DNA from 4 places in the Streptomyces sp. NPDC016309 genome. Region 1 is predicted to be linked to each of the others. Evidence: riboswitches for the same ligand, from Rfam matches in the RefSeq annotation. Region 1 holds a riboswitch; each other region holds the start of a gene.
The links. A riboswitch is a leader RNA that binds a small molecule or an ion and turns the genes downstream of it on or off. The one in region 1 is predicted to bind cobalamin.
Positions count from the first base shown of each region.

Region 2: another riboswitch for cobalamin. It lies ahead of ACF068_RS01665 (ribonucleoside-diphosphate reductase subunit alpha); the one in region 1 lies ahead of ACF068_RS10595 (ABC transporter substrate-binding protein).
Region 3: another riboswitch for cobalamin. It lies ahead of ACF068_RS09850 (energy-coupling factor ABC transporter permease); the one in region 1 lies ahead of ACF068_RS10595 (ABC transporter substrate-binding protein).
Region 4: another riboswitch for cobalamin. It lies ahead of cobN (cobaltochelatase subunit CobN); the one in region 1 lies ahead of ACF068_RS10595 (ABC transporter substrate-binding protein).

Region 1 covers NZ_JBIBSG010000003.1:612,761-620,388, forward strand. The annotation lists gene ACF068_RS10585 (ABC transporter ATP-binding protein) at 1-868, opposite strand, end outside; gene ACF068_RS10590 (FecCD family ABC transporter permease) at 865-1,938, opposite strand; gene ACF068_RS10595 (ABC transporter substrate-binding protein) at 1,962-3,059, opposite strand; cobalamin riboswitch at 3,105-3,265, opposite strand; gene ACF068_RS10600 (GlxA family transcriptional regulator) at 3,262-4,269, opposite strand; gene ACF068_RS10605 (hypothetical protein) at 4,395-4,940, shown strand; gene ACF068_RS10610 (erythromycin esterase family protein) at 4,992-6,194, opposite strand; gene ACF068_RS10615 (TioE family transcriptional regulator) at 6,264-7,010, shown strand; gene ACF068_RS10620 (hypothetical protein) at 7,022-7,628, opposite strand, start outside.
Region 2 covers NZ_JBIBSG010000001.1:376,858-384,485, reverse strand. The annotation lists gene def (peptide deformylase) at 1-342, shown strand, start outside; partial or broken gene ACF068_RS01685 (D-Ala-D-Ala carboxypeptidase family metallohydrolase) at 400-974, shown strand; gene ACF068_RS01680 (helix-turn-helix domain-containing protein) at 979-1,944, opposite strand; gene ACF068_RS01675 (hypothetical protein) at 2,038-2,226, shown strand; gene ACF068_RS01670 (ribonucleotide-diphosphate reductase subunit beta) at 2,240-3,256, opposite strand; gene ACF068_RS01665 (ribonucleoside-diphosphate reductase subunit alpha) at 3,256-5,613, opposite strand; cobalamin riboswitch at 5,752-5,909, opposite strand; gene ACF068_RS01660 (GNAT family N-acetyltransferase) at 5,929-6,432, opposite strand; gene mctP (monocarboxylate uptake permease MctP) at 6,508-7,628, opposite strand, start outside.
Region 3 covers NZ_JBIBSG010000003.1:449,597-457,224, reverse strand. The annotation lists gene ACF068_RS09875 (SpoIIE family protein phosphatase) at 1-2,393, shown strand, start outside; gene ACF068_RS09870 (DinB family protein) at 2,409-2,918, shown strand; gene dhaK (dihydroxyacetone kinase subunit DhaK) at 3,143-4,129, shown strand; gene dhaL (dihydroxyacetone kinase subunit DhaL) at 4,135-4,758, shown strand; gene dhaM (dihydroxyacetone kinase phosphoryl donor subunit DhaM) at 4,755-5,156, shown strand; cobalamin riboswitch at 5,196-5,428, shown strand; gene ACF068_RS09850 (energy-coupling factor ABC transporter permease) at 5,458-6,141, shown strand; gene ACF068_RS09845 (energy-coupling factor ABC transporter substrate-binding protein) at 6,138-6,590, shown strand; gene cbiQ (cobalt ECF transporter T component CbiQ) at 6,597-7,346, shown strand; gene ACF068_RS09835 (energy-coupling factor ABC transporter ATP-binding protein) at 7,343-7,628, shown strand, end outside.
Region 4 covers NZ_JBIBSG010000007.1:303,813-311,440, reverse strand. The annotation lists gene ACF068_RS20030 (TerD family protein) at 1-1,917, opposite strand, end outside; gene ACF068_RS20025 (precorrin-2 C(20)-methyltransferase) at 2,189-3,676, opposite strand; gene ACF068_RS20020 (precorrin-8X methylmutase) at 3,673-4,320, opposite strand; gene ACF068_RS20015 (cobalamin biosynthesis protein CobG) at 4,317-5,507, opposite strand; cobalamin riboswitch at 5,514-5,652, shown strand; gene cobN (cobaltochelatase subunit CobN) at 5,686-7,628, shown strand, end outside.

The DNA of each region.
Region 1 (7,628 bases):
CCGGAGCAACTGTTGTGTCCGGCGGTTCCGTTGGGATGAGGACACCGCTCGCGGCCGGCTCGCCCGCCGGTGGTTCGCCCGCCGCCGGTGGTACGTCCCCGGGCAGGAAGGTGACGTGCGGGGCCCCCGTCCGGGGATGCACGACCACCTCACCCGTCACTCCGTACACCTCGGCGAGCAGGCGCGGTGTGAGCACCTCGCCCGGCGGACCCCAGGCCACCACCTCGCCGTCCCGCAGCACATGGAGGCGGTCGCAGTAGTAGGCGGCCAGGTTGAGGTCGTGCAGGGCGACCAGGACCGTGGCCGGCAGCCGGCGGAGCACCCCCAGTACGTCGAGCTGGTGACGCACGTCGAGGTGGTTGGTCGGCTCGTCCAGGACGATCAGGGACGGCTGTTGTGCCAGCGCCCGGGCGATCAGCACGCGCTGCCGCTCGCCGCCGGAGAGCCGGTCGAAGGGGCGGTCCGCAAGCTCCGCCGCGTCGACCGACGCCAGCGACGACGCGACCAGCAGTGCGTCCTCCGCCGTGTCTCCGTCGAACAGCCGCTTGTGGGGGGTGCGGCCCATGGCCACCACCTCGCGCACCGTCAGGTCGAAGTCGGCGCCCGGTTCCTGCACCACCACGGCCATGGTGCGGGCCAGCCGCCGCGCGGACAGGGACCGGACGTCGGTCCCGTCCACACGCACGCTGCCGGTGCCGGGCCGCAGCACCCGGTACACCGCGCGCAACAGGCTGGACTTCCCACTGCCGTTGGGACCCACGAGCCCGATCACCTCACCGGGCCCGGCGCTCAGCGTGACGTCCCGCACCAGCCGGCGGGCGCCGGCGGTCAGCGTGAGGCCCTCCACGGAAAGACGGTCGGTGCTCATGCCACTCCTCGATCGGTGGTCCGCCGGGCGTCCCGGCGCATCAGCCACAGGAAGAACGGTCCACCGCACAGTGCGGTCAGGACGCCGACGGGGATCTCCATGGGCGCGGCGACCGTCCGGGCCGCGACGTCGGCCCAGACGAGGAACACCGCTCCCGCCAGCGCCGCGGTCGGCAGCACCCGCCGGTGGTCGCCCCCGACGAACAGACGCACCACGTGCGGCAGCATCAGCCCCACGAAACCGATCGGTCCGGTCGCCGCGACCAGGACACCGGTGACGAGGGACAACAGGACGAACATCCGGACCCGGAAACGCGGCACGTCCAGCCCCATGGTGGTGGCGGCCTCCTCGCCCGCCAGCAGCAGGTTCAGCGAACGCGCCTGCACCAGCAGCACCCCGATACCCAGCAGCAACGCCGCCGCCGGCAACCACAACGTCGCCCAGCGGACCCCACCGAGCCCCCCGAGCGTCCAGGCGAGGACCTCCCGCGCCTGGTTGCCCCGGTCGGCGGTCAGCAGCAGCAGATCCGTCACCGCGGTGAGGACCGAGGCGACCGCCACGCCCGCCAGCACCAGCCGGACCGATGTGATCCGCCCCCCGGCGCGGGCCGTGGTGTACACGAGCAGCAAGGTCACCAGGGCCCCGGCGAACGCCGACACCGACAGCGACACCGCCCCGAAGAGACCGGCGCCCGACACGATCACGGCCACCGCGCCGAGGGACGCCCCGGAGGACACGCCCAGCAGGTACGGCTCCGCCAGCGGATTGCGCACCAGGGCCTGCATGGCCGTGCCCACCACCGACAGCCCGGCGCCGGTCACCGCCCCGAGGAGGACGCGGGGTGCCCGTACGTCCAGCACGATCGTCTCGCGCGCACGGGACCACGCCGGCTCCTCGGGTCCGGCCCCCAGGGCGTGCGCCACGATGCCCCACACCTCCCCGGGCGGTACGCGCACCGAACCGATGGCCAGCCCCGCCGTCACCGACAGCAGCAGGAGCACACCGAGCACCACCAGCGAACTCGCGAACGCCCTCCGTCCCCTCGGCGCGCGGGCCGGCGCGCCCGTCACGGCACGGGCCGGCGCGGCGGCCGTCACCGGAAGCGCTCGGGGTGCAGGGCGCGGGCCAGGTCCTCGACGGCGTACGGAGGACGCACACCGACGAGGGTCGCGGTGAGCGGCAGGACCACGAACCGCCGGTTCTTGACGGCGGGCACATCGGCCAGCGCCGGCTGCGAGAGCAGGTACCGCTTCTTCTGCTCCACGCTCCCCGAGCCGCGGTAGTCGTAGATCGCGATCACCTCGGGCCGGCGGGCGACCACCTGCTCCCAGGACACGTCACCGAACACGGCGTCCAGATCCGCGAACACGTTGCGTCCGCCGGCCAGGCGGATGATCTCGCTGCCCAGGCCCTTGCCGCCCGCGGTGAACGCGGACTTGTCCCCGCTGTCGTAGACGAACACCGGCACCGCCGGCGCGCCCTCGACCGCCTCGCCGGTGGCACGGATGCGCCGCTTCAGCCCCGCGATCAGGGCGTCGGCCCGTTCCGGCACTCCGAAGATGGTGCCGATGGTGCGGATCTCGTCGTAGGTGTCGTCCATCGACACCCGGTCCTTGCCGCAGTACTCGCGGTTGAGGTACGTGTCGATGCCGGCGTCGGCGAACGCCTTGCGGGACCGCCCCTCGTTCTCGGCGAACGCGCTGCCGTAGCCGCCGTACACGAAGTCGGGCTCGGCCTCCAGGACGGTCTCGAAGGACGGCTCCTTGTCGGCCAGTCGCGGGACGGCCTCGAAGTCCTTCCGGTACGCGGGCAGGACGGCCGAGTCGGGGAAGGCGGTGCCGGCCATCCGGTCCTTCAGCCCGAGGGCGAGCATCAGTTCGGCGGGGTGCTGGTGGATGGTGACCACCCGGGAGGGTGGTTCGTCGTACGTGGTGCTGACGCCGCAGTTGTCGACCGTGACGGGGAAGCCCCGCACGGAGGTGGCCGTGGTGCGCCGGCCGCCGTCGCCGCCCTGTGCGCCGGCGCCGCACCCGTTCAGCAGGGCGGCGGTCAGGACGGTGGAGAGGGCCACGGCCGCCGCCCGCCACCGCGGGGCGCGGCGGGGCTCCGGGACGCGGGGCCGCGGCACGGGCCGACGGGTGGGCGGCAGGGACGGGAAGGGAGAAAAGGGACGGTGCGTGCCGTCGTCCACGTGAAGCCTCCTGAGGAGTCCGCGCTCCTTTGGATCGGGCCCGCGACAGGCCAGTGTCCTGACTCCCGGATCGACGTTCCCCCGGCCTTCCCGCGCGGTGTGCGTGGCCTCCTCGAGGGGTCCACTCCCCGGTCACAGTGGCGGGACCGTGCCGGATTCGCACCGGCTTCCTGTCTCCCGTCGCGGTGATGACCGGACGATCCTACGGGGCGGACGAGCGCGGGTTCCGGGTGGCCCGGTAGCGCGAGGGCGAGATCCCGTACCGGCCGGTGAACGCCTGGCGGAGCGCTTCGGCGGTGCCGAAGCCGCACCGGGCCGCCACGCCCGCCATCGGCAGGGTGGTCGACGCCAGCAGATGGGCGGCGGCCTCGACGCGGGCCAGCCGGACGTACCGCCCTGGTGCCTGCCCGAGGTGGTCCGTGAACAGCCGCGTGAGGTGACGTGGCGTCACCCCGGCGCGGCGGGCCAGTGTCACCGTGCGCAGGTCGCCGCCCGGGTGGGCGGTGACGTACTCGACGAGGGTGCGCACCAGCGCGTTGCGGGGCGGGGGAGCGGCGGTGAACAGGCTCATCTGCGCCTGGTTGCCGGGCCGTTGCAGATACACCACCAGATCGCGGGCGACCTGGCGGGCCAGTTCGGGGCCGTGGTCCTCCTCGATGAAGGCCAGCGTCAGGTCCAGCGCGCTGGTGACGCCCGCCGCGGTGTACACGTTCCCGTCGCGTACGTAGATGGGCGTGGGGTCCACCGTGACCTCGGGGTGCCGGGCGGCGATCCGGGACGCGAACCGCCAGTGGGTGGTGGCGCGCCGGCCGTCCAGCAGCCCGGCCGCGGCCAGGACGCCCGCTCCGGTGCACACCGACGCCACCCGCCGGCTCACCTCCGCCAGCCGGCGGACGTGCCCCACGAGCCGGGGATCGGCGGCCGCCCGCTCGAAACCCGAACCGCCCGACACGATCAGGGTGTCCAGCGGTCCCACGAGCCGTTCGAGCGACTCCTGGCAACTGAGGCTCAGCCCCGAGTCGCAGACGACCGGCCCGCCGCCCGGGCCGGCCACCCGCACCCGGTACGGCGGGTCCGGCGCACCGACCCGGTTGGCCATGGCCAGCCCGGTGGTCACGCACGCGATGTCCAGCAGCTCGGTCGCCTCGTAGCCGACGACCACCATCAGCCGTTCCGTCGCGGGGCGGCGCCCCGTGAGCCGTTCCCCCATGGGCCGACCCTATGCCGGAAGGACCGGTACCCCAAGGCCACGGACATCGGTGCCGCCGCGCGGTGCGATCCGGCCGGAGCGTGCCGGACAGTGGACGGACCGCCCCTTCGCTCCCGGGAGACGCCATGACGATCCGCTCCACGCGGCCCGGCCGTGACCACGGCACGGGCCCCACGCCGGCCGGACGCGCCGGCCCGGCGCCGATCTCCCGGCGCGCCACGGACACGCCGGGCACGACGGGCGTCCGGCGTGGGGGCGGTGCGTCCGGTGCGCTGCGGGCCCTCGGCCACCGGTGGCCCACCCTCCTGGCGGTCGCCGTGGTGGTGGCCACCTTCGGCGACGGTGTACCGCCCCGGGAAGTGCTGGCGGGCCTCCTCGCCGTCATGGTCCCGTGCTACCTGGTCTTCGGCGTGGTGCGTGGGGAGTTGCGCCGGCCGTCGGGCGTCCTGGCCCTCCAGCTCACCGGCCTGGCCGGCTTCACGGCCGTGAGCGCGGCCGCGCTCGCCGTCGACGGCACCCTCGGTCTGTACGTCGTCGCCGCCGGCTGGCTGGCCCACGGCGTCTGGGACTTCGCGCACCACCGGACCGGCCGGGTCGTCCCCCGCGCCTGGTCGGAATGGTGCTGTGTGGTCGACGTGCTGGGCGCGGTGGCGATCGTCCTGCTGGCCTAGGTCGTGTCCGGCCGATCATGCCGGGCTCACGACGCGTGCGCGGTGCTCGTCCTACCTCCGTGCCATGTCCTTCACGAACACGAGCGCGTCCGGGTCGGACACGTGTGCCGGGTCGAGGGGGGCGTAACCGAACCACGGTGACACGCGGGGCGCGGGAGGCGTGTCCCCGAGGGCGGTGGTTAGTTGTGCGGTGTCGACGACGCAACGGTCGCCCGGCAGCCCGTACAGCAGTCCCTCGACGGTGTCCGGCGGCGGAGCGTCCACACCCTGGTGCCGGATCGTGCCGAGGGCCGTTGCCACGAAGGCGTACTCCGCGCCGAGCCGCGCGCCGGCCAGGGCGCCGGCGCCCCACCACTCCAGGGGCGCGCCGCCCATCCGCATCGAGCTCTTCCGGCGCTGGAGGTGGGAGTTGTGGGCGTGCACCAGGGTGGGCCCGCGTTCCGCGAGGGCGAGGAGATTGTGGGCCATCATCCGGTCCCGCTGGGCGACCAGCCGGGTCGGACGGCTCGGCGAGGGGTCGGCCATCCAGTGGTGGTAGCCCAGCAGCCCGGTGGCGGTGCGACCGTGCAGACGTGCCCGGTCCCAGTCGTCCCGCGAGGTCGCCGCGATCAGGTGCGGCGTCTGCGCGTCGAGCAGCGCCACCAGGTCGTCGGCGAGGAGGCGCAGTTCCCCGGCCTCGGCCGACCGTCCCACCGACCGGGCCGGGTCCCTCATCGCGGCCGGCTCGGTCCACCGGTCGTCGGGGCCGAGCAGCCGGTCCAGCGTCGGCATGGTGCAGGGCAGCAGGTCCGGCTCCACCCATGCCGCCAGATAGTGGTGCAGCGCGGTGAGCGCGCGGCGGGGGCCGGCGGCGGCGGCGATCTCCAGGGGGCCGTCGAAGCCGGCGAAGCGGACCCGCTCGGACGGGGGCCGGCCCTCGTTGTGGGCCCGCAGGCGGCGTACCAGCTCGCGGTTGCCCGCGTAGGCGCCCCAGCCGTGGCTGAATCCGTGCTCCATGACGTCGTCGAGGGTGCCCGTGCCCCGGGTGAGGTGGTCGTCCACGACCAGCCCCCGCAGACAGTCGGTCTCGATCGCGACGGTCCGGTAGCCCTCCTCCTCGACCAGTTGCAGGAAGAGTTCGTTGCGCACCTCCAGCAGGGTCTCCTCTCCGTGGGTGGGTTCTCCCAAGGCCAGCAGCCGTGGCCGGGCGGGGAGCAGCTTCATGACGGACGCGGCGTCGACGGCATGGACGGCGTTCGTGAGGTCGGTAGCCATGCCTTCAACGGTATCGTTGAACCTTCGGTGGAAACTTTGGCCGTACGAGGGCGGAAAAGCGGGGCGGGCATGGGGGAAAAGTCTCAAACAGAGGGTCGGCTCAGGCCGGTAGACCTGGCACGTCGGCACGGTCTGTCCACCCAGGCGGTGCGCAACTACGAGGAGGCCGGCATCCTTCCGCCCGCCGACCGGACCCCGAACGGCTACCGCACCTACACCGCGCTGCACGCGCGGGCCCTGCGCGCGTTCCTCGCCCTGGTGCCCGGCCACGGCCACCGGACGGCGGCGGCCGTCATGCGGGCGGTCAACGAGGGCGCCGACGAGGAGGCGTTGCGCCTGATCGACGAGAGCCACGCGCTGCTGCTGGAGGACCGGCGCACCCTCCAGGCCGTGGAGCAGGCCCTCCGTGACCTGGCGTCCCCCGGGACGCCCGCGCGCCGCCCGGTGGCGCGGGTGCCGGGTGGCACCTTCATCGGCCCGCTGGCCGCCGAGCTCGGCATCCGCCCGGCGACGCTGCGGAAATGGGAGCGGGCGGGGCTGGTGCGCCCGCGCCGCGACCCCGTGACCGGCTACCGCGTCTACGACGAGGCCGACGTACGGGACGCCCGGCTGGCCCACCAGCTCCGGCGGGGCGGTCACCCGCTGGAGCGGATCGCCCCCTTGATCGCCCAGGTGCGGACGGCCGGCGGACTGGAGCCGCTGGAGGCCGCGCTGGGCGACTGGCGCGCCCGGCTGTCCGCCCGTGGGCGCGCCATGCTGGCGGGGGCCGCCGCACTGCACGCGTACCTCGGCGAACACGACATGGGGGAAAGGTGACGCGCGGGGCGTCAGTTGGCGGTGTTCAGATGCAGCCAGGCGCTGAGCGCCGCGTGCAGTTCCACCACGTCCTGGCGGGGAAGGCTCTCGCCGGCCCGGCCCACGTGCAGTCGGACGTGGTCGGCGGTGACGGTGTAGCCGACGGCCAGGCGGGGCGAGGAGCTGACGGCCGAGCCGCCGGCCAGGACGCGCCGCAGGGCCGCCACCCGCAGCGGCAGCCGCGCCGCGGGGCGGGCGATGGCCGGGCGGTCGGGGCGCCGGGGCAGGAACGGCGCGCCGATGGTGGTGTAGAAGTCGTCGATGGCCCGCTCCAGGCCGTCGCGCGACGCGGCGGGCGCGGCGCCGTCGAACGCCCGGAACAGCGCCGGCCAGGGAGGTTCCCGGTCGTGGCGCTTGCCGGGGGCGGGCTGCGACGCCGGTTCCTCCAGATCGAGCCGTACGCACGCGCCGGGGACCAGCTCGTGTACGTACCCCCTGGCCATGTAGCGGGTGCGCAGGCTCCGTAGCTGGCCCATCTGCCGGTGGACGGCGTTCTGGCCGACCGGCCGGTCCGGGCGGGAGGCCCGGCCGACGGCGCCGTACGGGCCGTGGGCCCGGTGCAGCCGCCCCGACTCCGTC
Region 2 (7,628 bases), on a different contig from region 1:
GACGAGGGCGTCCGGCACGTGGGCGTGGTGTGCAACCCGGTGCTGGAGGAACTGGCCCCGGAGCGGCGGCTCCTGGACGACTCCAACGAGGGATGCCTGTCCGTGCCGGGCGCGTACGCCTCGCTGGCCCGCCCCGACTACGCGGTGGTGCGCGGCCAGGACGTCCAGGGCAACCCCATCAAGGTGCGGGGCACCGGCTACTTCGCCCGCTGCCTCCAGCACGAGACGGACCACCTGTACGGGTACCTGTACATCGACCGCCTGTCGAAGCGCGACCGCAAGGACGCGCTGAAGCAGATGGCCGAGGGGACGCCCCGCTACCCGGTCGTCCCCAACGACTGACCGCTCCGCCGCGGCCCCGTTCCGGTGACCGGGACGGGGCCGTCGCGCGTCCGCCACTGGATCCGCGTCGCCGGCCACCCCGGCTACGGAGGCGTCCTCGCCGTCGACGGGTTCTACGGCCCGGCGACCACCGCGGCGGTCAAGCGCTTCCAGGCCGCCTACGGACTCACGGCCGACGGCGTCGCGGGCCCGGCCACCTTCGGCAAGCTCTACGCACTCCAGGACGACGACTGCACGCCGTCCACTTCACCTACGCCGAACTGAACGACTGCGACACCACCTGGGCCGGCGGAGCCATGAGCGCCGCCACCGCCAACGCCAGCGCGCTGCGCACCATGTGGAAGCTGGAGGCGCTGCGGCACGCGCTCGGCGACCAGCCCATCACCGTGACCAGCGGCTTCCGCTCCCACGCCTGCAACGACGCGGTCGGCGGGGCGTCCGGCAGCCGCCACCTGTACGGGGACGCCGCCGACCTGGGCGCGGGCCCGCGCTCCCTGTGCAGGCTCGCCCGGCAGGCCCACAACCACGGCTTCCACGGCATCCTCGGCCCCGGCTATGCCGGGCACGGCGACCACACCCACCTCGACCACCGCGCGAGCCGCTTCTGGTCCGCCTCCGCCTGCGGCGTCTGACGGCTCAGGCCACCCGCGCCGGCCCGCGGAAGGTGCGGCGGTACGTGTTCGGGGTCGTCCCCAGGGTGCGCAGGAAGTGGTGCCGCAGCGCGGCCGCGTTCCCGAACCCCGACCGGCCCGCGATCGCGTCCACCGTGTCGTCCGTGGCCTCCAGCAACTCCTGTGCCAGCAGCACCCGCTGGCGCAGGAGCCAGCGGTAGGGCGTCGTCCCGGTCTCCTGCTGGAACCGGCGGGCGAACGTGCGCGGGGACATGTGGGCCCGCGCCGCCAGCTGCTCCACGGTGATCTCCCGGTCCAGGTGCCGCTCCATCCAGTCCAGGACGTCCCCGACCGTGTCGCAGCGGGTGCGCGGCAGGGGCCGGTCGACGTACTGGGCCTGGCCGCCGGCCCGGTGCGGGGGCACCACCATGCGGCGGGCGATGGTGTTGGCCACCTCGTGCCCGTACTCCTGGCGCACCAGGTGCAGACAGGCGTCGACTCCGGCGGCCGTACCCGCCGAGGTGATGACCGGGCCGTCGTCGACGTACAGCACGTCGGGGTCCACCAGCGCCCGCGGGTGGCGCCGGGCCAGCTCGGCCGCGTGCCGCCAGTGCGTCGTGCAGCGGCGGCCGTCGAGCAGCCCGGCCGCGCCCAGCACGAAGGCGCCGGTGCAGACGGACAGCACCCGCGCCCCGCGGTCGACGGCGTCGCGCAGGGCCGCGAGCAGGGGCTCGGGGTAGGGGCGCTGCGCATAGCGGCCGCCCGCGGGAACCGCGACCAGGTCCGCCTCCGCCAGCCGTTCGAGACCGTGCTCCGTCCCGATCGTGAAACCGGCGTGCGTGCGCAGCCGGGGGCCCTCGGCGGACACCACGGCGAAGTCGTGGACGGGCAGCCCGTCGTCGCTCCGGTCGAGGCCGAAGACCTCGCAGACCACCCCGAGTTCGAAGGGGTTCACGCCGTCCAGCAGGACGGCCGCCACATTCCTCAGCATGCGACGAGCATGGCACGGCCCTGGCAGTAATTCGATGGTCGGTGACAGTCCTGCCACTGATCTTTTCCCGCCGCGAGGACGACAGTGGAAGACATGACAACGGTCCTGAACGCCTTCGTCCCCGTCGCCCTCTTCGTCCTTCTCGCCCTGCCCTCGCTCGTCGGGCACGCCCGGGAGCGCGCCGTCGACCGCCAGTTGCGCGGGCCGCGGCGCCCGGCGGACACCCGTCGCCGCGGACCCTCACCCGGGCCCGCGGCGACGCTCGGCGCACGACCGGTCTGATCGACAAGACCTCCTAGAAGTCCTCGTCGAGGTCGACCGAGCCCTCCACCGCCACCTGGTAGGCGGACGGGCGGCGCTCGAAGAAGTTCGTCAGCTCCTGGACGCCCTGGAGCTCCATGAAGGAGAACGGGTTCTCCGAGCCGTACACCGGGGCGAAGCCCAGACGCGTCAGGCGCTGGTCGGCCACGCACTCCAGGTACTGCCGCATCGACTCGGTGTTCATGCCCGGCAGGCCGTCACCGCACAGGTCGCGGCCGAACTGGAGCTCCGCCTCGACGGCCTCCCGCAGCATGTCGGTGACCTGCTGCTGGAGCGCATCGTCGAAGAGGTCCGGCTCCTCCTTGCGGACGGTGTCCACGACCTCGAACGCGAAGTTCATGTGCATCGTCTCGTCGCGGAACACCCAGTTGGTGCCGGTCGCCAGGCCGTGCAGCAGACCGCGCGAGCGGAACCAGTACACGTACGCGAAGGCGCCGTAGAAGAACAGACCCTCGATGCAGGCGGCGAAGCAGATCAGGTTCAGCAGGAAGCGGCGCCGGTCGGCCTTCGTCTCCAGCCGCTCGATCTTCTCCACCGAGTCCATCCAGCGGAAGCAGAACTGCGCCTTCTCCCGGATGGAGGGGATGTTCTCCACGGCGTCGAACGCCGCCGCCCGGTCCTTCGGATCGGGCAGGTAGGTGTCCAGCAGCGTCAGGTAGAACTGGACGTGCACGGCCTCCTCGAAGAGCTGCCGCGACAGGTACAGCCGCGCCTCGGGGGAGTTGATGTGCTTGTACAGCGTCAGCACCAGGTTGTTCGCCACGATCGAGTCACCGGTCGCGAAGAACGCGACCAGCCGGCCGATCAGGTGCTGCTCACCGGGCGTCAGCTTGGCGAGGTCCGCCACGTCGGAGTGGAGGTCGACCTCCTCCACCGTCCAGGTGTTCTTGATGGCGTCCCGGTAGCGCTCGTAGAAGTCCGGGTAGCGCATCGGGCGGAGGGTCAGTTCGAAACCCGGGTCGAGCAGGTTCTTCTCGGGGGAAGCGGACATCACTGGCAGGCCTCGCAGGACTCGGGGTTCTCAAGGGAGCAGGCGACCGCGTCCTCCGGGGTCACCTGCGCGGGGACGGGGACGGACGCCCGGGCCGCGCGGGCGATCCGGGTCGCCGGGCGCGAGCGCAGGTAGTACGTCGTCTTCAGGCCCTGCTTCCAGGCGTACGCGTACATCGACGACAGCTTGCCGATGGTCGGCGTCTCCAGGAACAGGTTCAGCGACTGCGACTGGTCCAGGAACGGCGTACGGGCCGCCGCCATGTCGATCAGGCCGCGCTGCGGGATCTCCCACGCCGTCCGGTACAGCTCGCGCACCTCGGCCGGGATCCAGGTGAAGCCCTGGACCGAGCCGCTGGACTCGCGCAGCGCCTCACGGGTCTTCGCGTCCCACACGCCGAGCCGCTTCAGCTCGGCCACCAGGTAGGAGTTGACCTGGAGGAACTCGCCCGACAGCGTCTCGCGCTTGAACAGGTTGGACACCTGCGGCTCGATGCACTCGTACACGCCCGCGATCGAGGCGATCGTCGCCGTCGGCGCGATGGCCAGCAGCAGCGAGTTGCGCATGCCGACCTCGGCGATGCGGGCGCGCAGCGCCTCCCACCGCTCCGGCCAGTTCAGCTCGACGTCGTAGTGGTCGGGGTGCAGCACCCCGCGCGCGGTACGGGTCTTCTTCCAGGCCGGCAGCGGGCCGTTGCGCTCGGCGAGGTCGGCGGACGCCTCGTACGCGGCCAGCATGATCCGCTCGGCGATACGCGTCGACAGGGCCCTGGCCGCGGGCGAGTCGAACGGCAGCCCGAGCTGGAAGAACACGTCCTGGAGGCCCATCGCGCCCAGGCCCACCGGCCGCCACTTCGCGTTGGAGCGCCCGGCCTGCTCGGTCGGGTAGAAGTTGATGTCGACGACCCGGTCCAGGAACGTGACGGCCGTGCGGACGGTCGCGTCCAGCCGCTCCCAGTCGAGGTCGCCGCCGCTGACGAACGCGCCGAGGTTCACCGAGCCCAGGTTGCAGACGGCGGTCTCCCCGTCGTCCGTGACCTCCAGGATCTCGGTGCACAGGTTCGAGGAGTGGACCGTGTGGCCCGGCTGCGCCGTCTGGTTGGCCGTGCGGTTGGAGGCGTCCTTGAACGTCATCCAGCCGTTGCCGGTCTGCGCCAGGGTCCGCATCATCCGGCCGTACAGGTCCCGGGCGGGCATGGTCTTGCGGGCCAGGCCCTTCGCTTCGGCGGCGCGGTAGGCGGCGTCGAACGCCTCGCCCCACAGGTCGACCAGTTCCGGCACGTCGGCCGGCGAGAACAGCGACCACTCGGCGTCGGCGTCGACCCGGCGCATGAACTCGTCGGGGACCCAGTGCGCCAGGTTCAGGTTGTGGGTGCGCCGGGCGTCCTCACCGGTGTTGTCCCGAAGCTCCAGGAACTCCTCGATGTCGGCGTGCCACGTCTCCAGGTACACCGCCGCCGCGCCCTTGCGCCGCCCGCCCTGGTTCACTGCCGCCACCGAGGCGTCCAGCGTCTTCAGGAACGGCACGATGCCGTTGGAGTGCCCGTTGGTGCCCCGGATCAGCGAACCGCGCGCCCGGATGCGGGAGTACGACAGGCCGATGCCGCCCGCGTGCTTCGACAGCCGCGCGACCTGGTGGTAGCGGTCGTAGATGGAGTCCAGCTCGTCCAGCGGGGAGTCCAGCAGGTAGCACGAGGACATCTGCGGGTGTCGCGTGCCGGAGTTGAACAGCGTGGGGGAGGAGGGCAGGTAGTCCAGCCGGCTCATCAGCCCGTACAGCGCCGCGACCTCGTCCAGGGCGCGCACCGAGTCGTCCTCGGCGAGGCCCGCCGCCACCCGCAGCATGAAGTGCTGGGGCGTCTCGATCACCTTGCGGGTGAGCGGGTGGCGGAGCAGGTAGCGCGAGTACAGCGTCCGCAGCCCGAAGTAGCCGAACCGGTCGTCCCCGGCCGGGTCGACCAGCGCGTCCATCCGGTCCGCGTGGAGCGAGACGAACGCGGCCGTGCGGTCCGCGATCAGGCCCTCCCGGTGCCCGACGGCCACCGACGCCGAGAACGCCACCGCGCCCTGCCCCGCCGCCTCCTCCGCGATGGTCCGGGCCAGCAGCCGCGCCGCGAGCCGGGAGTACGCCGGGTCCTCGGCGATCAGACCGGCGGCCGCCTCGGTGGCGAGCTCCCGGAGCTCCGCCTCGTCGGACCCGGCGTGCCGGCCGCGCAGCGCGGCGGCGGCGACCCGGCCGGGGTCGGTGTCGGGCAGATCGGCGGTGAGGTCGGTCAGGGTCCGCAGCAGTACGGTCCCGGGTCCGTCGTTTCCGTCGCTCTCGATCGCTGAAACCGGATCGGCTGGCGCGATGGTCACGTGGGGGCTCTCCCTCGCTCGGCTCGGGGCCACCGGCGGCGCGGGCAGGGGAGCGGGCACGCCCGGGTACGGGGGCGCAGGGCACCGCGTCCACCGGCCCACTCCGCGAGGCCCGGACGTCTGGGCACCCGGGCCGGACGGTCCGGGCGCGCTGTCGGCAGGTCTTCGGACTCGTACGTACCCAGAGGCACACCAACACACCGTTGCGGGACAGTTCCGGAATTGCACCGGATTCCCCTGCGGCGACAGCGAGGACGAGCATACATGTGGGGGGCGCCGATTGAGGCACCCCCCACATGTTGTGTCGACCGGGGCTCAGAGTTCCACGGCGTAGGTGCGGAGCGTGACGCCCGGAGCGGCCTGCCAGTCCCGTTCCGGGGTCCGGTCGAACCCCAGCCGCTCACAGATCCGGTGCGCCGCCCGCATGGACTGCCACGAGGACACCACCAGCCGCCGGCACCCCTCCACCTCCCGCGCCCGCTCCACGCACGCCCGTACGAGCGCCTCGCCCGCGCCGCGCCGCCGGGCCGCCCGCGCCACCGCCAGCATCCGGAACTCCGCCTCCCCGTCCCGCGCGTGCCCGCCCCACGGACCGCCGCCCCGGGGGACGAACGTCACGCCCCCGAGCACCCGTTCGTCCTCCGCGACCGCGACCAGCACCTCGGCCCGCGCGGCGCGCCCGGCCACGTCCCGCAGCTCGATCAGGTACTCGTCGCTCTCCCCGAAGGCCAGCAACCCGTCGCCGAGGTAGGCCTGGGCCGTGACGTCGGCGAGCGTCTCGTGTTCTTCCGGCCGTACCGCCCTGATGGTGATGTCCATGGGGCCAGAGTGCACAACGAACGGGCCGCCGTGCCCCCACCGGGGGAGGCACGACGGCCCTCGTACGCGGATGGGTCAGTGCCCGGCGCCCGCCGTGGCCGGAGGGAGCTCCACCTTCACGCCCGGGTCGCCCGCGTCGGCCGTGTAGTCCCCGGGGGACGTCTCGTCGACGCCGTCCGGCGCGTTGGTCGCCCGGAGCACGAACGTCAGGACCACCACGACCAGGGCGTTGAGGACGAACGCCGTCAGACCGATGTAGCCGATCTCGCCGATGCCCGGGATCTCGGCGGACGAGCCGCCGAAGTGCTTCTGGGTCGGGCTGGCGACGCCGTACGCCGCCGCCGTGCCGTAGACCATGCCGACCGCCCAGCCGGCCAGCAGCGCCCAGCGGTGGAACCACCGGGTGAACAGGCCGCCCACCAGCGCCGGCAGGGTCTGGAGGATCCAGATGCCGCCGAGGAGCTGGAAGTTGATGGCGACCGTCTTGTCCATGGTGAGCACGAAGGCCAGCGCGCCCACCTTGACCAGCAGCGACACCAGCTTGGACACCTTGGTCTCCTGCTCCGGCGTGGCGTCCGGCTTCAGGAAGTCCTTGTAGATGTTGCGGGTGAACAGGTTGGCGGCGGCGATCGACATGATGGCCGCCGGGACCAGCGCGCCGATGCCGATGGCCGCGAAGGCGACGCCCGTGAACCAGTCCGGGAACATGTCCTCGAACAGCTGCGGGATGGCGAGCTGGCCGTTCTGCACCTTCACGCCGGCCGCGATCGCCATGAAGCCCAGCAGGGCCAGCAGGCCCAGCATCAGCGAGTACAGCGGCAGGATGGTGGTGTTGCGGCGGATCACGTCACGGCTGCGCGAGGACAGCGTCGCCGTGATGGAGTGCGGGTACATGAACAGCGCCAGCGCCGAGCCGAGCGCGAGCGTCGCGTACCCCCACTGGCCCATCTCCCCGGGCACCAGCGCGCCGCGCGGCTTGTCGGTCGCCGGGTTGATCTGCGCGTAGGCCTCGCCCGCCTTGCTGAAGATCTCGTCGAAGCCGCCGAGCTTGATGGGGATGTAGATGATCGCCACCGCGATGACGATGTAGATGAGCGTGTCCTTGACGAAGGCGATCATCGCCGGCGCCCGCAGCCCGGAGGAGTAGGTGTACGCCGCGAGGACACCGAAGGCGATGAGCAGCGGCAGGTCCTTGA
Region 3 (7,628 bases), 160 kb from region 1:
GAACGGCGGTGCAGGCCGTGGTGCCGGTGTTCGGCCCGGGCGGCGCGGTCGTCGGGCTGGTCTCCGCCGGGATCACCGTGGAGAACGTCGGCGATCCGGTGCAGCGGCAGCTCCCGCTCATCCTCGGTGCCGGTGCGGCGGCGCTCGCCCTGTCCATCGTCGGGGCGGCGCTGGTGTCCCGGCGGCTGCGGCGGCAGACGCACGGCATGGGCCCGGCGGAGATGACCCGGATGTACGAGCACCACGACGCCGTCCTGCACGCGGTGCGGGAAGGCGTGCTGATCGTCGGGGCGGACGGCACGGTGCTGCTGGCCAACGACGAGGCGCGGCGGCTGCTGGACCTGCCGGCGGACGCCGAGCGGCGCCGGGTGGCGGACCTGGGGCTGGACGGGGAGGCGGCGCGGCTGCTGGGGTCCGCCGAGCCGGTCACGGACGCGGTGTGCCTGGCCGGCGACCGGTTGCTGGCGGTGAACAAGCGGCCCACCGCTCCGTACGGGGGCCAGGCGGGCTCCGTGGTGACCCTGCGGGACACCACGGAGCTGGCGACGGTCACCGGACGGGCGGAGGTCGCCCGGGAGCGGCTGCGGCTGCTGTACGACGCCGGTGCCCGGACGGGCACCACGCTGGACGTGACCCGCACCGCCGAGGAGCTCGCGGAGGTGTCCGTGCCCCGGTTCGCGGACGCCGTGACCGTGGAGCTGCTGGACCCGGTCCTCCGGGGCGAGGAGCCGCCGCCCGGGCGGGACACCGAGCTGCGCCGGGCCGCCGCGTGCGGCCGGGCGGACGGTCTCGCCCTCCTCCCCGTCGGCGCGCCGGTGCGTCCCGAGCCCGACGAGCCGGTCGCCCGCGCGGTGGCGACCGGGCGCGCGGTGCTGGCGGCCGGTCCGGCCCCCGCCGGAGACGTCGCCGCGGGACCGGACCCGGACCCGGAGCGGGAGCCGGACCCGGGCCCGGAGCGGGAGCGGGACGGCTCCGAACCGGGCGGCTCCGAACCGGCGGACGGTGCGGACACGGGCGCCGGGCCGGATGGCGCGGGCGCGGGTCCGCGGTCCCTGATCGCGGTGCCGATCCGGGCGCGGGGGGTGCTCCTGGGAGTGGCGAACTTCTGGCGGGCGGGCACCTCCGCGCCCTTCGACGAGGACGACACGTCCTTCGCCGAGGAACTGGCCGCCCGGGCGGCGGTCGCGATCGACAACGCCCGCCGCTACACACGCGAGCACGCCATGGCCGTGGCCCTCCAGCGCAGCCTCCTGCCCCGCGGCACGCCCGACCAGGACGCCCTGGAGGCGGCCTACCGCTACCTGCCCGCCCGGGCCGGTGTCGGGGGCGACTGGTTCGACGTGATCCCGCTGTCCGGCGCCCGGGTGGCGCTGGTGGTCGGCGACGTCGTCGGCCACGGCCTGCACGCCGCCGCCACCATGGGCCGGCTGCGTACCGCCGTGCACAACTTCTCCACCCTCGACCAACCGCCCGACGAACTGCTGGGGCACCTGGACGAGCTGGTCACCCACATCGACGCGAACGAGGCCGTCGAGGAGGAGCGGGACGGCCAGGGCATCACCGGCGCCACCTGCCTGTACGCGATCTACGACCCGGTGTCCGGGCGGGTCACCGCCGCCACCGCCGGCCATCCGCTGCCCGCGGTGGTCCTGCCGGACGGGAACGTGTCCTTCCTGCCCGTCCCGGTCTCACCGCCGCTGGGCCTGGGTGCCGGACTGCCGTTCGAGACCGCCGAGGCGTCCCTCCCCGAGGGGTCGACGCTGGTGCTCTACACCGACGGGCTGATCGAGGAGCGGGGCCGCGACCTGGACGCCGGTCTGGAGGCGCTGCGCGGCGCGCTGGCGGCGACCGGCCGTACCCCGGAGGACACCTGCGCCGCGGTCGTGGAGGCCATGCTGCCCGCCCAGCCCGGCGACGACATCGCGCTGCTGGTGGCCCGTACCCACCGCCTCGACCCGTCGGACTTCGCCCGGTGGGACGTCCCCCGGGACCCGGCCGCGGTGGCACCGGTGCGCGCCGCGTGCGCCCGCCGCCTGGCGGACTGGGGCCTGGGCGACATCAGCTTCAACACCGAACTGATCCTCAGCGAGCTGATCACCAATGCCATCCGCTACGGCGGCGACCCGATCAGCGTGCGGCTGCTCCGCGGCCGCAGCCTGATCTGCGAGGTCTTCGACGGCAGCAGCACCTCGCCCCACCTGCGCCGTGCGAAGACCACCGACGAGGGCGGCCGCGGCCTGTTCCTGGTCGCCCGGTACGCCGAGCGCTGGGGTACCCGGTACACCCCGGAGGGCAAGGTCATCTGGACGGAGCAGTCCCTCCAGGCGACGGCCGCGGACCCGGCGGCGACCGGCGACGAGCTGCTCGACCAGTGGAGCGACGACACGTGGTGAAAGGCGGTGCGCACGATGAACGGCGCGGGTGTGCTGGTGGACGGATTCGGGCGGGTGCGGGAGGCCGTGCACGACGCGGTCGGGGGGCTCTCGCCGGAGCTGCTGCACGCGCGGCTGGACCCGGGGGCCAACACCATCGCCTGGCTCGTCTGGCACCTCACCCGCATCCAGGACGATCACGTGGCCGGCGTCGCCGGCGAGGAGCAGCTCTGGCTGTCGGAGGGATGGGCGGACCGGTTCGGCCTGCCGTTCCCGGCGACGGCGACGGGCTACGGGCACACCGCCGAGGAGGTCGGGTCGGTACGGGTGCGGACGCCGGCGCTCCTGCCGGATTACTACGACGCCGTCCACGAACGGACCGTCGGATTCGTCCGGACCCTCCGTGACGCCGACCTGGACCGCGTCGTGGACACCTCCTGGTCGCCCCCGGTCACCCTGGGCGTGCGCCTGGTCAGTGTCGTGGCGGAGGACCTCCAGCACGCGGGACAGGCCGCGTTCCTCCGGGGCTGCCTGGAGCGCCGTTGACGCCGCGCGCACGCTCCGGCGCCGGAGCGACGCCTACGGGGACGCGTCGGGGGCCGTGCCCGGGGACGCGGCGGGGGACGCCTCGGGGGCCGTGTCCGGCGCGATCCGGTCCGATGCCCGTCACCGCCCCGATACTGGGCCGGACGGCCCGTCACCGGGGTGCCGGGAGGGCGGCCGGCAGCCAGGACCACCTGCTCGCACCAAGCTGGGAGGCACCGTTGAGAATGCTGATCAACGTACCCGAGACCGTGGTCGCCGACGCGTTGCGCGGGATCGCGGCCGCACATCCGGAGCTCACCGTGGACGTGGAGCACCGGGTCGTCGTCCGGCGGGACGCGCCGGTCGCCGGGCAGGTGGCGCTGGTGTCCGGGGGCGGGTCCGGTCACGAGCCGCTGCACGCCGGGTTCGTGGGGCCGGGGATGCTGTCGGCCGCCTGCCCCGGTGAGGTGTTCACCAGCCCCGTGCCGGACCAGGTGGTACGGGCGGCGGCGGCCGTGGACAGTGGGCGCGGGGTGCTCTTCGTCGTCAAGAACTACACCGGTGACGTGCTGAACTTCGAGATGGCCGCCGAGCTCGCCGAGGACGAGGGCGTCCAGGTGGCGAAGGTCGTCGTGGACGACGACGTGGCCGTCGCCGACAGCACGTTCACCGCCGGACGGCGCGGGACGGGGGCCACGCTGTTCGTGGAGAAGATCGCCGGAGCGGCGGCCGAGGAGGGTGCGCCGCTGGAGCGGGTGGAGGCGATCGCCCGCCGGGTGAACGCGAGCGCGCGCAGTTTCGGGGTGGCGCTCAGCGCCTGCACCACCCCCGCGAAGGGCAGCCCCACGTTCGACCTGCCGCCGGGCGAACTGGAGCTGGGCATCGGCATCCACGGCGAGCCGGGCCGGGAGCGGCGGCCCATGATGACCTCCCGCGAGATCGCCGACTTCGCGGTCGACGCCGTCCTGGAGGACCTGCGGCCCGGCGGTCCGGTGCTGGTGCTGGTCAACGGCATGGGGGCGACACCGCTGCTGGAGCTGTACGGGTTCAACGCCGAGGTCCAGCGCGTGCTGGGCGAGCGGGGCGTTCCCGTGGCCCGTACGCTCGTCGGCAACTACGTGACCTCGCTCGACATGGCCGGGTGCTCCGTGACCCTGTGCCGGGCCGACGAGGAACTGCTGCGACTGTGGGACGCGCCGGTGCGGACCGCCGCGCTCCGCTGGGGACGGTGAGGGGCGTGCTCGACGCGGACTTCTTCCGGCGCTGGCTGACCGGGGCGGCGGCCGCCGTGGACCGGGAGGCCGGCCGGCTCACCGAGCTGGACGCGGCGATCGGCGACGCCGACCACGGCGCCAATCTGCGACGCGGTTTCGCCGCGGTGGTCACGGCCCTGGAGGACGAGCGGCCCGGGACACCGGGGGCCGTGCTCACCCTCGCCGGGCGGCAGCTCATCTCCACGGTCGGCGGCGCGTCGGGGCCGTTGTACGGGACGCTGCTGCGGCGCACGGGCAAGGCTCTGGGCGACGCCGCCGAGGTGGCGCCGGTGCAACTGGCCGAGGCGCTGCGGGTGGGCGTGGCGGCGGTGGCGCAGCTCGGCGGGGCGAAGGCCGGGGACAAGACGATGCTGGACGCGCTGGAGCCGGCCGTCGAGGCACTGGCCGAGTCGCTCGGCGAGTCGCTCCCGGCGGCGGCGGAGGCGGCGGACCGGGGCGCCCTGGGGACCGTGCCGATGCGGGCCCGCAAGGGCAGGGCCAGTTACCTGGGTGAGCGCAGCGAGGGGCACCAGGACCCGGGGGCGACGTCCTCCGCCCTGCTGTTCGCGGCGCTCGCCGAGGCGGGGGCGGAGCGGGGCGGCCGGTGAGCGGGCAGGTGGGTGTGGTCCTGGTCTCGCACAGCGCGGCGGTGGCGTCCTCCGTGGCCGAGCTGGCGCGGGGCCTGGCCGGCGGCGGCACCGCGCCGGTGGCGGCCGCGGGCGGCACCCCGGACGGGGGGCTCGGCACCAGCGCGGAGCTGATCACGCGGGCGGCGACGGCGGTCGACGGCGGTGCGGGGGTGGCCGTCCTGGTGGACCTGGGAAGCGCCGTCCTGACGGTGAAGGCCCTGCTCGCGGAGGGGGACGAGCTGCCCGAGGGCACCCGGCTGGTGGACGCGCCGTTCGTGGAGGGGGCCGTGGCGGCGGTGGTCACCGCGTCGGCGGGCGGTGACCTGGACGCGGTGGTGGCGGCGGCGTCCGAGGCGTACGGCTACCGCAAGGAATGAGGTGTGCCCCGCGGGTGGAGCCGGGCCGTGCGCCGACGCGCGGCTTGTGATGTACCTGGTCAACGCACTACTGTCGCAGGGCCTTGGTGTACGGGAAACCGGTGCGGTACCGGTGCGGCCCTCGCCACTGTGATCGGGAAGTCCGGCTCCACTCCCGGGGACCACCTCGGGAAGCCACTGGAACGTCGCGGGGAACCGCGTCGTCCGGGAAGGCGGAGCCGCGGCGGCATGACCCGTCAGCCAGGAGACCGGCCAGGGCGCGTTGTCCATCCACGAGGTGCTGGAGAGGGTCTCCTTCCATATGCATATCGCCGAGGGCTATCTGCCCCCCGTGCACGCGGCCGCCTGGAGCGTCGCGGCCGCCCCCTTCGTCGTCCACGGGGTCAGGGCCCTGACCCGTGAGGTCAAGGCCAATCCGGAATCGACCCTTCTGCTCGGTGCGTCCGGCGCCTTCACGTTTGTGCTGTCCGCCCTGAAACTGCCCTCCGTGACGGGCAGTTGCTCCCACCCGACCGGCACGGGGCTGGGCGCGATCCTGTTCCGGCCGCCGATCATGGCGGTGCTGGGCACCATCACGCTGCTGTTCCAGGCGCTGTTGCTGGCCCACGGCGGCCTGACGACCCTGGGCGCCAACGCGTTCTCCATGGCGATCGTCGGTCCGTGGGCCGGCTACGGGACGTACCGGCTGCTGCGCCGTTTCGAGGTGCCGCTGATGGTGAGCGTGTTCTTCGGGGCCTTCGTCGCCGACCTGTCCACGTACTGCGTCACCAGCGTGCAGCTCGCGCTGGCGTTCCCGGACCCCAGCAGCGGGGTGGCCGGCGCGCTGGCCAAGTTCGGCGGCATCTTCGCGATCACTCAGGTTCCGCTGGCGGTCAGCGAGGGGCTGCTCACCGTGCTGGTGATGCGGCTGCTGATGCAGTCCAGCAAGGGTGATCTGGCACGGCTCGGCGTCGTGTCCGCGAACAAGGAGGCCGTGGCCCGATGAGCCGTAACGCCAGGATCAACTCGCTGCTGCTGCTCGTCGTGGTCGCGCTGGCCGTCCTGCCGCTGGCCCTGGGCATGGGCGACCACAAGGAGGAGCCGTTCACGGGCGCCGACGGGCAGGCGGAGACGGCGATCACCGAGTCCCACCCGGACTACGAGCCGTGGTTCACCCCGCTGTACGAGCCGCCGTCCGGCGAGATCGAGTCGGCGCTGTTCTCGCTCCAGGCCGCCCTGGGCGCCGGTGTACTGGCCTACTACTTCGGTCTGCGGCGCGGCCGCCGGCAGGGCGAGGCCCGGGCACGGGCGGGGTCCCCCGGCGGGGACGCCCCGGCGGCGGACACCCCGGGTACCCCGGACACCCCGGGCACTCCCGGCACCCCGGACGCGGCACCGGCCGACGCGGTCGGCGCGGGTGGCTCCGGGGCCGACGCGCCGCGGACGCCGGCGTAACCGCCGGTGCTGCCGATCGACGCGGCGGCGCACAGCAGTCGCTGGCGCCGCCGCCATCCGTGCGAGAAGGCCGCGCTGGGCTTCGGCCTGACGCTGCTGGCCGTGTGCCTGCCGCCGTGGCCGGGGGCCGCGCTGGTCGCCGCCGCGACCCTCGTGGTGCTGCTCGGCCCGGCCGGGGTCCCGCCGCGCCGGCTGTGGCGGGCGTGGCGCGTCCCGCTCGGCTTCTGTGTGACGGGCGCGCTGCCCCTGCTGTTCCAGGTTGGCGGGGCGGAGGGGTTCGTCACGCTCGCGCCCGACGGGCCGGCGCACGCCGGGCGACTGCTGCTGCGCACGTCGGCGGCCTCGATGGGCGTGCTGCTGTTCGCGTTCACCACCCCGGTGTCCGACGTGCTGCCCCGGCTGGTCCGGGCGGGCGTCCCGGCGCCGGTCGTCGACGTGGCGCTGGTGATGTACCGGATCAGCTTCCTGCTGCTGGACGCGGTCCGGCGGATCCGGGAGGCGCAGGCGGCGCGGCTCGGGCTGACGAGCCGGGCGGCCACCTGGCGCTCCCTGGCGGGCCTGGGCGCGACCGCGTTCGTGCGCGCCTTCGACCGGGCGGCGCGGCTCCAGACGGGGCTGGCCGGGCGGGGCTACGACGGCACGCTGCGGGTGCTGGTGCCGCCCACGGCGGTGTCCGGGCGCTTCCTCGCCGCGACGGGCGTGCTGCTCGCCGGGCTCGTCGTCGCCACCTTCGTACTCGAGAGGTTCCTGCCATGAATGCTCCCGCCGTCGTGGAACTCGTCGGTGCGGGATACGCCTACGAGGACGGTCCCGCCGTGCTCGAGGGCGTCGACTTCGCCGTGCCGGAAAAGCGCTCCATCGCGTTGCTGGGCCGCAACGGGGGCGGCAAGACGACGATGCTGCGGCTGCTGAGCGGTGGCCTGCGGTGCGCGAGCGGCCGGTTGCGCCTGGAGGGGCGCGACGTGTCGTACGACAGGGCGGGGCTGACCCGGCTGCGGACGACGGTGCAGCTCGTGGTGCAGGACCCGGACGACCAGT
Region 4 (7,628 bases), on a different contig from region 1:
GAACCCGGTTTCGGCAGAGCCGCGCCCCGTACCCATGCCCTTGAAGAGGGAGAGCCGGAAGCCGACGATCTCGGCGCCGTCCTTCGGCAGGATGTCCGCGGGTTCGGGGCGCAGCCGTTCCAAGGTGCCCCTCGGCCCCACTCCCGGTCCCGCGACCAGGGTCTCGATGTGCAGGTCCGCCGGAGCGGCCGCCAACTGGCGAATCAGGCGTTTGGCCCTGGTGAGCGGGTAGCCCTGCTCTGCCGACGGCAGCTCGATCGATGTGCGCAGCTTGCCCGTGCGCAGATCCGCCGTGATGGCGAGGATCCCCTGCGTGTCCTCCATGCGCAGCTCGGCGTGCAACCGTCCCTCCAGGCAGAGCCGCTCCGCCATCTCGGCACGGCGGGTACGGGGATCCGTACCTCGTCTGGCGCGCTGGACGGGCAGCACCTTCCGCCCCAGTTCACCGCCCAGGCGCAGACACACCTGCCGGATCAGCCGCTCCCAGCTCTCGGTGACCTCCGTGGCCCGCGCGTCGCCCTGGCACAGGGTCTCGTTGTCGATCCCGTTCCGCACCGGCACCCACGCCGCTCCCATGTTCTGGAACCCGTGGCATCCCGAGTTGTCGTGCTGGAGGTAGTGCAGCAGTTCCTGGAGCAGCCAGGCGTGCGCCGCGTTCCCGACGCCCTCGTGCCGGATCAGCATCTGGGCCTGGTGGGCGACTTCGGCCCAGGACAGGTGCCAGAGGGCCACCTTGTGCTTGCGCCGCCCGTCGATCTTGATGTCGACCAGCGGACTGCCCTCGAGGGCGACATCGTTGGACAGCGTGATCACGGCCTCGTAACCGCGTCGTGCGGCGATGTCGACGTAGGCCTGTACCTGCTCGGACTTGAGCGGGTTGCCGTTCGTCTTGGTCTCGACGAGGGCGGTCCACAGCTTTCCGGCGCGTTCGACGCGGATGACGCCGTCGGGACGCCTCGGGGAGTCGCCGTGCGGCAGCGACACCTCGGTGAACGTCTCCATTCGTCCCGCCGGTGCGCCGAAGCCGGCGGTGAGGCGCCGGCCGAACTCCGGCACCTGGGCCATCACCGACAGCAGGACCGACGTGGCCCGCGTCTCGCGCTCCCGGTCGCTCTTGAGCGCGGTCACGGGGAAGAGCCGGGCGGTCCGCCAGGACTCGTTCTCGGCGAGGGACTTCTTGACGGTCTTCGGGAGGGTCACCTTCTTCTTCGCGGCGCGTGGCCGGGCGGGCTTCCTGGGCGCGGCCGCTCCCGCCGGGGCGGCCTCGCCGGCCCTGGGCGGCGGGACGTGCGCCGCTTCCCGGACCACGGGCGGCACCGGGCCGCTCACCGTCTCCTCCTTCGGCCCGGCTTCGGGGACGTCCTCCTCCGTGTCGTCCTCGATGTCGACACCGAAGTCCGTCGCCAGGCCGACCAGCCCGGAGTGGTATCCCTGACCCACGGCGCGGAACTTCCACTCACCGGCCCGCCGGTACAGCTCCCCGAAGATGAAGGCGCTCACCACACCGGCGTCGTCGACGGGGAAGCGGACCAGTCCCTCTCCCGCACCGTCGACGAGCGACAGGCACAGGTCGTCCAGCTCACCGAAATGCGCTCCGTCGTACCGGCTGGCGGCCACGATGATCCGCTCGACGTCGGGCGGTACGGCCTCCAGGTCGAAGCTGATCCGGTCCACGCTGCCGTCGGGGGTGGGCGTCTTGCCCAGAAGCTGCACGCTTCCGTCGTCGGCGACCGGGTTGTTGTAGAAGTAGAAGTCGGCGTCGCTGCGCACCTTTCCGGTGCCGTTCAGCAGGAGCACGGACACGTCGGCGTCGCCCTCACCGGTGCTGCTGCTCCAACTCAGCCCCACCGTCACGGAACCGGTGTCCGCACTGAGCGCCGACAGACCGATGTTGGCGCCCTTGACCATCGTGTGCATGCGGCCCCCCAGATGCACAGCCGCCTCGGGACGCACCCCGGCAGCCAGCGGAAAACAGTGTGTGGTGCGTCACACATGTACTGTTCCGGAACCCTAGCGTCCAAGGCCCGGGGTCTGTGCGGAACCGCGAAAAAATGGGTGGCCGTGACATGACGCCCGGTAAGGGCGGCAGGTGGGGGCGGAGGGTACCGGCGGCGGCACCGCGCCGGCATGCCGTGGCGGCGGGAAGGGCGCGGGGGCCGGCGTCGCGGTGACGCCGGCCCCGGCGGGGTTACGCCTCCGGGTACCTGCGGGGGGTCCAGGCGATCGTGGTGCCGTCGGCGCGGCGGACCGCCTGGGTCTGGGAGGAGCCGATGAGGAGCAGGGTCCGCATGTCGACCTCCGCCGGGTCCAGGTCCGCGAGCGGGAGGACGCGGACGGACTCCTCCGGGCCGCCCACGTCGCGGGCGACGACCACCGGGGTGTCGGGGGCCCGGAGTTCCAGGAGGAGTTCGCGGGCCTTGGCGACCTGCCAGGTGCGGCTGGCGGAGCCCGGGTTGTAGAGGGCGAGCACCAGGTCGGCGGCGGCCGCCGCGCGGAGGCGCTCGGCGATGACCTCCCAGGGCTTGAGCCGGTCCGACAGGGAGAGGGTGGCGTAGTCGTGGCCCAGCGGGGCGCCCGCCTTCGCGGCGGCGGCGTTCGCGGCGGTCACGCCGGGCAGGACGCGGACCGGGACGTCCAGGTACGGGTCCTGGGAGGCGACCTCCAGGACGGCCGTGGCCATGGCGAACACGCCCGGGTCGCCGCCCGACACCACCGCCACCCGGCGCCCGCGGCGGGCCAGGTCCAGGGCGAACTCGGCGCGCTCCGACTCGACCTTGTTGTCCGAGCCGTGCCGCTCCTGGCCGGGGCGCACGGGGACCCGGTCCAGGTAGGTGGTGTAGCCCACCAGGTCGGTCGCCGAGGCGAGCGCGCCCCGGGTCTCGGGCGTCAGCCACAGGGGGCCCGCCGGGCCGGTGCCGACGACCACGACCTCGCCCGAGGCGGGCACGGCCGGGCCGGAGTCGACGCGCGACGGGAGCACCGCCACGGAGAAGTAGGGGACCGATCCGGGGTCGACGTCCGCCAGGGCGCCGGTCCGTTCGCCGGCCATCGTGGCCCGCTCCACGTAGTGGGCGTCGTCCAGCCGGCCCGCCCGCTCCAGGGCGCGCCGTACCGTCGGGAACGTCCGGCCCAGCTTCATGACGACGGCCGAGTCGGTGGCCGCCAGGCGGGCCGTCAGTTCCTCCTCCGGCAGCGTGCCGGGGATGATCGTCAGGATCTCCTCCGCCTCGCACAGCGGCTTGCCCAGCCGGGCCGCCGACGCGCTCACCGAGGTGACACCGGGGATGACCTCGGTGTCGTACCGGTCCGCCAGCCGCTTGTGCATGTGCTGGTAGGAGCCGTAGAACAGCGGGTCGCCCTCGGCGAGGACGGCGACCGTGCGGCCCGCGTCCAGGTGGGCGGCCAGCCGCGCCGACGCCTCCTCGTAGAAGTCGTTCAGCGCACCCCGGTACCCGCCCGGGTGGTCCGTCGTCTCGACGGTCAGCGGGTACATCAGGCGTTCCTCGACGTGGTCCTCGCGGATGTGCTCGGCCGCGATGGAACGGGCGATGGAACGGCCGTGGCGGGCGCAGTGGTACGCGATCACGTCGGCGGCCGCGATGGCCTTCACCGCCGCGACCGTCATCAGATTCGGGTCGCCGGGGCCGAGCCCCACGCCGTACAGCTTGCCGCTCATGCCTGGATCTCCGCCTCGTGCGCGATCGCGTTGATCGCCGCCGCCGCCATCGCGCTGCCACCCCGCCGGCCGCGCACCACCAGGTGCTCCAGGCCCGGGAAGGCGGCCAGCGCGTCCTTGGACTCGGCCGCCCCGATGAACCCGACCGGTATGCCGATGACGGCCGCCGGGCGGGGCGCGCCCGCCTCGATCATCTCCAGCAGCCGGAACAGCGCGGTCGGGGCGTTGCCCACCGCGACGACGGACCCTTCGAGCCGGTCGCGCCACAGCTCCATGGCGGCCGCGCTGCGGGTGGTGCCGAGTTCGGCGGCGAGCGCCGGGACGGACGGGTCCGAGAGCGTGCAGACCACGTCGTTGCCGGCGGGCAGCCGCTTGCGCGTGACGCCGCTGGCGACCATCTGCGCGTCGCACAGGATCGGCGCGCCGGCGCGCAGCGCCTCGCGGGCGCGGGCCACCACGTCCGGCGTGTAGGCCAGGTCGCGGACGAGGTCGACCATGCCGCACGCGTGGATCATCCGCACGGCGACCTGGCTGACGTCGGCCGGCAGGCCCGCGAGATCCGCCTCGGCGCGGATCGTGGCAAAGGACTGGCGGTAGATCTCCGCCCCGTCCTTCTCGTAGTCGAACACTCTGCTCTCGCTCATTTCGTCGGTCCTTGTACGGTCGGCTGGTACGCGCCCTCGCCGGTCGCCACCATGTCGGTCCACGCGCCCTGGGGGTGGCCGCAGCGGCGTGCGCAGCCGGACCAGTGGACGGGCAGGGCGCCCTCGCGGGGCCGGGCGTCCGCCCGTACGTCGGAGAGGGACTTGGCGCAGCCGGGGCGCCCGGTGCACGCGGTGACGCCGATCCAGGGGGAGTCGGTACGGGTGATGAACCCGGCCCCGTCCAGGGCGCGCAGCCGCTCGCGGGCCGCCGCCGGGTCGGTGAAGCCGGGCAGGACGAACCCGCGCCACGGGGTGACCCGCACCTCCCCGGCGGGCAGCAGGGCGCGGAACTGGGCGGTGGTCACCCGGCCGAGGCGGGCCAGGACGGACAGCATGCCGTCGCCGGCCGTTCCGGGCGCGGGCGGGGGGCACGTGGGGAACGCCGCGTCCGGTACGGGCTCCGCCGCGACGCCGGCCCGGCGCAGGTGTCCGTCCACGTCCACGTCCTGCCCAGCCGGCAGCTCCCGCACCCGCCAGGCGCCGGTGCCGGCCGCGCGGGCCGCCGCCAGGAACGCCCCGGCCGCCGCGAGCGCGGCGCGGGGCGCGTCGGCGGAGGACACCCGGTGGGTCGTACGCCCCACCCGGACCAGGCCGGTCCCGGCGGGCTCTGCGATCAACGTCACATCGGCGGCCAGGCCCGCCACGTCGCCCCGCCCGTCGTCCACGGCGAACAGGAAGCGGCCGGAGAGCTCCGGCGTCCAGTCCTCGGCGCACAACAGCTCGTCCAGGCGCGCGGCCCACGCCTGCACGCCGGCGCCGGCGAGCGGCGAGACCACCATGTTCCGTACCCGCTCGTGCCGTTCGGACGGCAGCAGTCCGGCGTCCCGCAGCAGGTCCACCAGCCCGAGTCCGCAGCCTTCCCCGAGGCCCCTCAACTCCACGTTGCCGCGCGAGGTGAGGGAGAGGTGCCCGTCGCCCAGGCGGTCCGCCGCGTCGGCCAGCGCCAGGACTTGACGGTGCGTCAGAACGCCGGTGGGGAGGCGGAGCCGGGCCAGCGACCCGTCGTCGGCCCGGTGCAGCCGGAGCGCACCGGGGCACGCGTCACCGCGCTCGCGGACACGGTCCCGTATGTGCGCTTCACCCCGGTCCTGGGGATTTGGTGAGCTGGGCGGCATGGCGGCGAGCATACGCGCAGCCTCTACTATGCAGACGGCACAGGGTCCCAGGGCCCTAGGGAGGAAGCCCGGTGAGAATCCGGCGCGGTCCCGCCACTGTGAGTCCGGCCGGAAACCGGACGAGTCAGGAACTCCCGCCGTCCTACGACCACCCGGGGCGCGGACACCCCGAGGAAGGCCTGCGCACGTCATGACGCACGCGACCACGCCCGAGACGGCGCCCGCCCCGGCGCCCGCCACGACGATCCTGCTGCTGTCGCACTCCGACACCGACCTGCTCAGCGCCCGCGCGGCCGGCGGCCCCGTCGCGTACCGGTTCGCCAACCCCGCCCGGCTCCCGATGGACGACCTCCCGGGCCTCCTCGACGGGGCCGACCTCGTCGTCGTACGCCTCCTCGGCGGCATCCGCGCCTGGGAGGACGGCCTCCAGGCGCTGCGCGCGACCGGCAAGCCGCTGGTCGTCCTCACCGGCGAACAGGCCCCCGACGCCCAGCTCATGGAGACCTCCACCGTCCCGATCGGCATCGCGGCCGAGGCGCACGCCTACCTCGCCCACGGCGGTCCGGACAACCTGGAGCAGCTCGCCCGCTTCCTCTCCGACACCGTCCTGCTCACCGGCCACGGCTTCGAGCCCCCGGCCGCCGCCCCCACCTGGGGCCCCCTGGAGCGCACCGCGCGCGCCACCACCGGCCCCGTGGTCGCCGTGCTCTACTACCGCGCCCACCACATGAGCGGCAACACCGCCTTCGTCTCCACCCTCTGCGACGCCATCGAGGACGCCGGCGGCCAGGCCCTCCCGCTGTACGTGGCCTCGCTGCGCGCCCCCGAGCCGGAGCTGCTGGAGAGCCTGCGCACGGCCGACGCGGTCGTCACCACCGTCCTCGCCGCCGGCGGCACCAAGCCCGCCGAGGCCCAGGCGGGCGGCGACGAGGAGGCCTGGGACGCCGGCGCCCTCGCCGCCCTGGACGTGCCGATCCTCCAGGCCCTGTGCCTGACCGGCTCGCGGGCCGCCTGGGAGGAGAACGACGAGGGCCTCTCCCCGCTCGACGCCGCCAGCCAGGTCGCCGTCCCCGAGTTCGACGGCCGCCTCATCACCGTGCCGTTCTCGTTCAAGGAGATCGACGCCGACGGCCTGCCCGCGTACGTCGCCGACGCCGAGCGCGCCGCCCGCGTCGCCGGGATCGCCGTCCGGCACGCCCGGCTGCGGCACATCCCGAACGCCGACAAGCGCCTGGCGCTGGTCCTCTCCGCGTACCCCACCAAGCACTCCCGCATCGGCAACGCCGTCGGCCTCGACACCCCCGCCTCCGCCGTGGCACTGCTGCGCCGGCTCCGCGAGGAGGGCTACGACTTCGGCGCCGAGGACGTCCCGGGCCTCGCGTCCGGCGACGGCGACGAGCTGATCTACGCCCTGATCGAGGCCGGCGGCCACGACCAGGACTGGCTCACCGAGGAGCAGCTCGCCAAGAACCCGGTCCGCATCCCGGCCGCCGACTACAAGCGCTGGTACGCCGCCCTGCCGGCGGAGCTGCGCGAGCAGGTCGAGCGGCACTGGGGCCCGCCGCCCGGCGAGATGTTCCTGGACCGCTCCCGCAACCCGGAGGGCGACATCGTCCTCGCCGCCCTGCGGCGCGGGAACCTCCTCATCCTGATCCAGCCGCCGCGCGGCTTCGGCGAGAACCCGATCGCGATCTACCACGACCCGGACCTGCCGCCGTCGCACCACTACCTGGCCGCCTACCGCTGGATCGCCGCCCGCGCCGAGGACGGCGGCTTCGGCGCCGACGCGATGGTCCACCTCGGCAAGCACGGCAACCTGGAGTGGCTGCCCGGCAAGAACGCCGGCCTGTCCGCCGCCTGCGGCCCCGACGCGGCCCTCGGCGACATCCCGCTGGTCTACCCGTTCCTGGTCAACGACCCGGGCGAGGGCACCCAGGCCAAGCGCCGCGTGCACGCCACGCTCGTCGACCACCTGGTGCCGCCGATGGCCCGCGCCGAGTCGTACGGCGACATCACCCGCCTGGAGCAGTTGCTCGACGAGTACGCGCAGATCTCCTCCATGGACCCGTCCAAGCTGCCGGCCATCCGCGCCCAGATCTGGACGCTCATCCAGGCCGCCAAGCTCGACCACGA